Regions from separate parts of the Exiguobacterium acetylicum genome, predicted to be linked through region 2. Evidence: predicted binding sites of a transcription regulator. Region 2 holds the regulator's gene; the other holds the start of a gene.
What was found. The regulator Rex, encoded in region 2, represses fermentation and respiration genes when NADH is low (regulators of the CRP and FNR family bind a similar motif). The targets are predictions, from matches to a motif close to TTGTGAAATATTTCACAA.
Positions count from the first base shown of each region.

Region 1: a site for Rex is predicted at 910-927, ahead of K7G97_RS04770 (L-lactate dehydrogenase). Genes of this name have one in related genera too.

Region 1 covers NZ_CP082333.1:927,800-931,550, reverse strand. The annotation lists gene K7G97_RS04770 (L-lactate dehydrogenase) at 1-823, opposite strand, end outside; gene K7G97_RS04765 (DUF92 domain-containing protein) at 989-1,768, opposite strand; gene K7G97_RS04760 (5-formyltetrahydrofolate cyclo-ligase) at 1,762-2,307, opposite strand; gene rpmG (50S ribosomal protein L33) at 2,365-2,514, opposite strand; gene K7G97_RS04750 (1,4-alpha-glucan branching protein domain-containing protein) at 2,619-3,751, opposite strand, start outside.
Region 2 covers NZ_CP082333.1:2,939,042-2,942,792, forward strand. The annotation lists tRNA gene K7G97_RS15100 (tRNA-Ala) at 83-158, opposite strand; gene tatC (twin-arginine translocase subunit TatC) at 263-1,042, opposite strand; gene K7G97_RS15110 (twin-arginine translocase TatA/TatE family subunit) at 1,050-1,247, opposite strand; gene K7G97_RS15115 (redox-sensing transcriptional repressor Rex) at 1,247-1,906, opposite strand; gene K7G97_RS15120 (ATP-binding cassette domain-containing protein) at 2,074-3,751, shown strand, end outside.

The sequences.
Region 1 (3,751 bases), 1.2 Mb from region 2:
CAATATGGATACCAGAAATGCCGTACTGCCCATCGACATGGGCGCCGACCGTCAATAGACAGTTCTCATTTCCGAGGATGGCACGAACGATCCGAACGAGTCCAAGCCCAATCGCATAGTAGGTTGCCCCTTTGCGCTCGATGATATGATAAGCAGCATCTCGGACGTTGATGTAGATTTGATCAAGATCTGCTTGAGAATAACGATCGTCTTCAGCAAGTAGTTCATCAATCGTTTTTCCATAAATGCGGCTGTTACTCCAGGCTGCAAATTCCGTGTCACCATGTTCGCCAAGAATATAGGCATGGGCATTTCGGGAATCAATGTGAAAGTATTCTCCAAGCATTTGACGCAGACGTGCTGTATCCAGCACCGTTCCTGATCCAAATACGCGGGATTTCGGAAGACCAGAATATTTCCAGGCAAGATGCGCCATGATATCAACCGGATTGGAAGCCACAACGATGATCCCATCAAAACCAGAATCCATGATTTGACGAATCATTTCTTTCATGATCAAGGCATTCTTTGCAACGAGATCGAGTCTTGTCTCACCTGGTTTTTGTGGAGCGCCTGCCGTGATGACGACGACTTCCGCTTCGCGGCAGTCCGCGTAGTCACCAGCCCATATTCGCATCGGTGAAGAGCTAAATGGTGTTCCGTGGTTTAAGTCCATTGCCTCGCCCTCTGCTTTGGCTTTGTTGACATCAATGATGACAAGTTCTTCACAAAGTCCAGCTGTTGACATCTGATAGGCAAAGCTTGAACCGACTGCACCAGCTCCAATGAGGGCTACCCGTGTCACTTTCGCATGTAATTCCATATCGTTATGTCCACCCTTTCATTCGTCCTAAGAGTTTGTTAACTATCTCACAAGTAAATTGTAACATCTTTCACATTCTTTGTATCATGTGAAATTAATCACATTTGTCCATTTTGTGTCATTGATATCCTAACATAAGGAATTACATACTCATATACTTTCCAGTTACCAGAATCGAACGATGATAAACCCGATTCCACTTGCCAAACCGCTCGTTAAGACATTGACAGCATCATTCCCTAAAAATCGAATGCCCGAAACATAAGCGGTCGGTTGACCATGGTGCTCTCGCTTTTCCGTGTATTCTCCACAAACCGTACATCGGTAAACACGTTGCCCTACTGCTCCAAATAGTGTATCCAGCAGACTCCCGAGTACACCGATGCTTGTTACGAGTAAGACGTCCCTTAAAGAAAGAGAAAATATCCAATGCGCTGCTATCGCGATGAACGCAGCTCCTACGATCGTACCGACCGTCCCAATCAGCGACATCGCTCCACTCGTTCCTGCTGGTACCCGTCGTAACGTTTTGAGAGACCATGGATCACGTTTTGAGAGCGGTCCGATTTCGGATGCCCACGTATCAGCATTCGATGCTGCGATGACGAATAGAAATAACAAGAGATACGCAAAATCCATCGTCATGGCATACGCTAAAGCAGCAACAAACGCTACCCCTCCATTCGCAAGGACCTGCCATCCGTCACGCGCGCCGTCTTTCTCAACGATGGAATCGACCGATTGTTTTCTGGACCGTCCGACCTTCGATAACAAGCTCGAGCTACCAAAGAAGAGCAAAAGTACTACTAATCCTTGCCAACTAAATCCGAATGAGACACCACTACCGACGAGCAGGGTCATGATCGCACCACTTGTCGTCAATAAACGAAAAGATCGTCCGGTCCAAGCAAGCAATAGACAAAACAAAATGGTAGCACTCAACATCGGATGACCTCTAAGTCAGTGACGATCAAGTCAACTGGGATATCAAAGGCTTCGACTTCAAAATCGGAAAGAAGTTGTTCAGAAAAGGCAATCGATACTTTACGTCCTGCATAGGTCACGAGTGCACGATCGTAATAGCCTCCTCCCCACCCTAAACGATATCCGTCCCGTCGATAGGCGCGACCCGGAACGAGACAAAGCTCTGCTTGAGCAAGTGAAGCCCGACGTGCTGAAGCGGTCGGTTCAGCAATCCCCATCTGATTTGCTTGCAGTTGATCTTCTGGTCCATGTTCATAAAAGACCATCTCGTCTCCCACTACTTTTGGTATCAAGACCGTCTTGCCCTCTTGCCACGCCTGTTCAATCAGCATTCTTGTATCACATTCATTTCGAAAAGCTAATGTGATCGCGACACAGGTCGCTTGTTGCCACTCAGGTAACAACAAAACATGTTCGTGAATCAATCGTTCCTTCTCCGCACGGTTCTCCATCACATCGAGTCGTTCTTTGATCAGACGGCGTACTTCTTGTTTATTCATGACTGTCTTCCTTTCCACAAAAAAAGCCATCACACGAAGTGACGGCTTCCATCTCAATTATTTCACTTCACGGTGAAGTGTGTGCTTACGGAGACGTGGGTTGTATTTCTTCAACTCAAGACGCTCTGGGTTGTTACGCTTGTTCTTTTTAGTGATATAAGTACGGTCACCAGTTTCAGTGCAAGCTAATGTGATTTTAACGCGCATGGGATTCCCTCCTATCTAGCTCTCGATGTATCAAGTGATTTTGCTTTACATAAGGTTAAGCATACTCAAGTATCGTACCAAGAAAGGAAAGGAATTGCAACTGTTCATCCGTTCTTTTTCGGATTCGTCACGTGTTGATATGGTTTTTCAAGGTTCTCTTCAAAACGCAGTGGCTTCTTTTCGACGTGATACTCTTGTTCCACCCCGTGACGTGACTCTTCTCGTTCTAGATAAACGACCGCTGATTGGCGCAACGCATCTCCTTCAAGTCGTTTTAAGGCAACGACCAAACCACCTGAACGATCAGGAGAACGCTCACTTTCGACATCGTAGACGTTACTGACGAGTGGCAACTCTTTGATCTTCGCGATAGCTTGGGCAGCTGATGCGGTTTCCATGTTGAAGTTGTGAATGACTGCGAAATCAACGATCTTACTCAAGGCTTGCGCTTGGCGTAAGAAGGCTAAATTTAGTGCCGCCAGTTGGTTATAGGTCTGAACCAGCGGTAGACCCGTCACTTGCACTCCGTAAACGTGAACACCTTCTTCAAATCGATACGCTTCCGGATGTTCCGTGACGACATAGACGTTCTCACCAGCAGCAGCAAGTCGTCGAGCGAGCTCCGAAGCTGGCCGGTCTGACGCATCATATTGTCGGACGAATAACAAGATGGCATCCGTATTCCAAGATTTCTCACGCTTCACTGCCACGTAGTAATCATGTGCCGTCAAGAAGACATCCGGTTCAATATCTGAATCTTGAAGGAAAGGATATTCGCGATATCGATCATCCAACCATTCCACCGTCAGCTCCTCAGCATCCAGGCGACGCTCAGTTTCTTCAAAACGTAGGATGTGCTCACGGAAACGATTCGCAGCATATTGCGCTGTCGTCTGTCCATCGAGGATGAACGGCCAGTCGCTCGAGACAGCGAGGAGGTATTCTCGAATGAGTTGACGCTTCGCTTTGACAGTCAATGCATCTTGATGACGATTTCGGGCTACGATACCTGCTAGTCTCTTCTCAAGTTGATGGAGATGACGAATCATCCAGTCATTCCGTTCATTGATCCAGACTTCCGCGTAGCCTTTTCGTCCCCACGTTCCCATCGCGACGTGTGCCGTGTCGATGTCTTGGAAGTGACGTTCGAGGAAGATTGCCGGTGAAATCGACTCAATTCCTTGATCTTCTAAACGTTCCATCGCTTTACCGAGGAAGTCGGGACCTTCAAACCACC
Region 2 (3,751 bases):
GTGACATTTTATATTTTTGAGGAATTTAACTGGGAGTAAAATAAAAACTCCTCGACGCCTCGAGGAGTTGGATGTTTGATATTGGTGGAGACTATCGGGATCGAACCGACGACCTTTTGGCTGCCAGCCAAACGCTCTCCCAGCTGAGCTAAGCCCCCATGAATTATCTTTAGTATACGCATCGCTAACTGCTTTATCAATATAAAAATAACGCTTTCATAAAAAAGAATCCCTTCCAAAATCGTCGGAAGGAATTCACGATTCATTTATTCAATTCACGCATCAAATCCGCCTGTCGTTCAAGCTCTGCCTGTTGCTCGAGGATCAAGACCTTTTTGTACGTCCGCGCAGAAATCAAGATGCTGATCTCATAGAGAACGAACAATGGAACCGAGATCATCAAGTGTGACGTCACGTCCGGCGGTGCGATCAATGCCGCAACGACGAACAGCGCAAAGTACGCATATTTCCGATTCTTTCGCATGAAATATGGCGTCACGAGACCAAGACGTGTCAGGAACATCGTCACGACCGGCAATTGGAACAGAAGACCAAACGGCATCGTCAACCGGATTAAGAAACTGAAGTAGTTCTCGACTCCGATGACTTGTTCGATTCCGAGCTCTTTCCCGAGATCCGTTGAGACTTCAAGCAAAAAGGGAAGCAACCAGAAATACGAGAAGGCTACGCCAGCCAAAAACAGAAAGAAGATGACCGGAATATACGTCAATGTCGCTTTTTGCTCCTTGTCATAAAGTCCTGGTCGGACGAATGCCCAGAGTTGATACATCCAGAACGGTGACGCTAAAATCAGCGCAATGATGAACGCAAGATTCAAATACAACATTAAAGGATCGGCGACGTTGAAGGCATTCAAACCGATGCCGAGCTCTTTTAAGTCCGCTTGCAAGAAGCGAACGAGCGGTCGGACGAGCGGAAATGCGACAGCGAACAGGACGACGACGATGATAAGCGACCAGACGATCCGCTTACGCAGTTCGTCAAGGTGCGACGTCATGCTTTGCTCTTGATCAACCGTCATGATTCAATCACTTCTCTTTCGGTTCGTCCTTTTTATCGTCGTCCATGATGCCGTTCGTGGCATTCTTGAACTCTTTCAATGTCTGACCTGCAGCGCGTCCGAATTCTGGTAACTTCTTCGGTCCGAAAATGATCAATGCGACGACCGCGATTAATCCGATGCTCGCAGGTCCGATACCTAGTGTGAGCGGAATAAGGTTTTCCATTATGATTTCACTCCTTCAGCTGATTGCGAATAATGCTTCATGAAATAAACTAACGACTGCAACTCGATCGATAAATCAATGTGATGGACCCGGACGCTAGCTGGCACGTTCAACCGCGCTGGCGTAAAGTTCAGGATGCCTGTCACACCATACTCGACTAACTCATCCGCTACTGACTGCGCGAACTGGGATGGAACCGTCAAGATGGCAACATCGACCTGATTCGCTTCGATTTGTTCTTTCATGTCCGAAACATGATAGATTGGAACGTCATGCGTCGTTGTTCCGACCTTCTCTTCGTCCGCATCAAACGCAACGACTATCCGAGTACTATTATTCTTTAAAAAGTTATAATTTGCAAACGCTGTTCCGAGATGACCGACCCCGATTAAGGCAACATTCGTCACCTCATCTTGATTCAAGGTTTTGCGGAAAAACGTTAAGAGATGTTGAACGTTATATCCATACCCCTTCTTCCCTAATGCCCCAAAGTAGGAAAAATCGCGACGAATCGTTGCTGAATCAACCTTCACCGCCTCGCTTAACTCAGCAGAAGAGACGCGGAGCTTGCCTGAATTGTATAAACTTTGGATGAAGCGATAATATAGCGGCAACCGTTTTGCTGTCGCTTGTGGAATTTTTGTGTCTGGTCCATTCATCCTGCAGTTCCCCCTTCGGCCACATCCATCGTGGCACCCAAATCTTTGCAAAAAGCTTTCTACTCTCCTTGATTGTAAACCACTTCACATAGAGTCACAAATAATATATTCCGCAGGACCTCGCGCTTTTGTTCGTGATAGACTAAAGGGTGGAAGGATGGATGGAAATGATACTCTTACAAGTCAACCAACTCTCGAAATCATTCGGCGTCGAGCCGATTTTAGAAAATATCAAATTGGAAGTACAAGAGCGGGACCGCATTGCGCTCGTCGGACGAAACGGTGCCGGTAAATCGACCTTGCTCAAAATCATTGCTGGCGAACTCAGTCATGACTCGGGCGACATCATGAAAGGCAAGGATGTCAAAATCGGTTATCTCGCGCAAGACAGTGGTCTCGAATCGAACGAGACGATCTGGAACGAGATGCTGACCGTCTTTGAACATCTCCAAGAACAAGAACGGACACTGCGCCGGATGGAAATCGAAATGGGCATGGAGCATATCTTGAACGACCCGGTCGCGTACGATCGTCTCCTGAAGACATACGATCAAGCGCAACACGACTTCTCAGAAGCGGGTGGTTATCAGTTTGAAGCGAATATCCGCTCCGTCCTGCACGGGATGCGCTTTTATCCGGATGATTACTCGCGCCGGATTCAGACATTATCCGGTGGTCAACGGACACGGCTTGCCTTAGCGAAGATGCTCTTACAAGCACCAGAGCTCCTCATTCTCGACGAGCCGACCAACCACCTCGATATCGATACACTCGCTTGGCTCGAAAGTTACCTCGGTGGTTATCGTGGTGCCGTTCTGATCGTCTCGCACGACCGGTACTTCCTCGACCAAGTCGTCAATGTCGTCTATGAGCTGTCACGCAATGTCTGTCGTAAGTTCACCGGGAACTATACAAAGTACTTGGAACAAAAAGCGGCCTTGTACGATCAGGAAATGAAGCAGTTTGAACAGCAGCAAGAAGAGATCGCGAAGATGCAGGACTTCATTCAACGCAACATCGCCCGGGCGACGACGACAAAACGTGCCCAAAGTGTCCGGAAACGGCTCGAAAAGGTCGACCGGCTCGACCGACCAGATGGGGATGAGCGTAGCACGGTCCTGTCCTTCCCGATTGAAAAACAGAGCGGGAATGACGTTCTGCAAGTCAATCAACTGGCGATCGGTTACGAAGAAGCTGTCTCAAAAGACATCACGTTCCGCTTGCAACGCGGTGAATCGCTGGCACTCGTCGGACCGAACGGAATCGGAAAGTCGACGCTCCTGAAAGTCCTCGTCGGCCGCTTACGCCCCCTCTTCGGTGATTTCCGTTTCGGAACCGGCGTCTCGATCGGCTATTACGATCAAGAGCAGGCAGAACTCAATGATCGGAACCGTGTCATCGATGAGATTTGGAACGAATGGCCACTGATGCGTGAACAAGAAGTCCGGTCTGTCCTTGGGCAATTCCTGTTTAGCGGTGACGATGTCTTCAAGATCGTCCATGAGTTATCCGGTGGCGAACGCGGACGTCTCGCGCTCGCGAAACTGAAACTCCGAAAGACGAACGTCCTCGTCCTCGATGAGCCGACGAACCACTTGGATCTGGATTCGAAGATGGTCCTTGAAAACGCGCTCGTCGACTACGAAGGGACGCTGTTATTCGTCTCTCACGACCGTTACTTCATCGACCGGATCGCGACCCGCGTCATCGAGATGAGTGAAGCCGGCGTGACGGAATACCTCGGAGATTATTCGTACTACACGGAGAAGAAGGCGGAGCAAGAAGAGATTGCGCGTCTTGAAGCGGAGGAAGCAAAAGCCGCAAAAGTCACGGCGTCGAAGACGA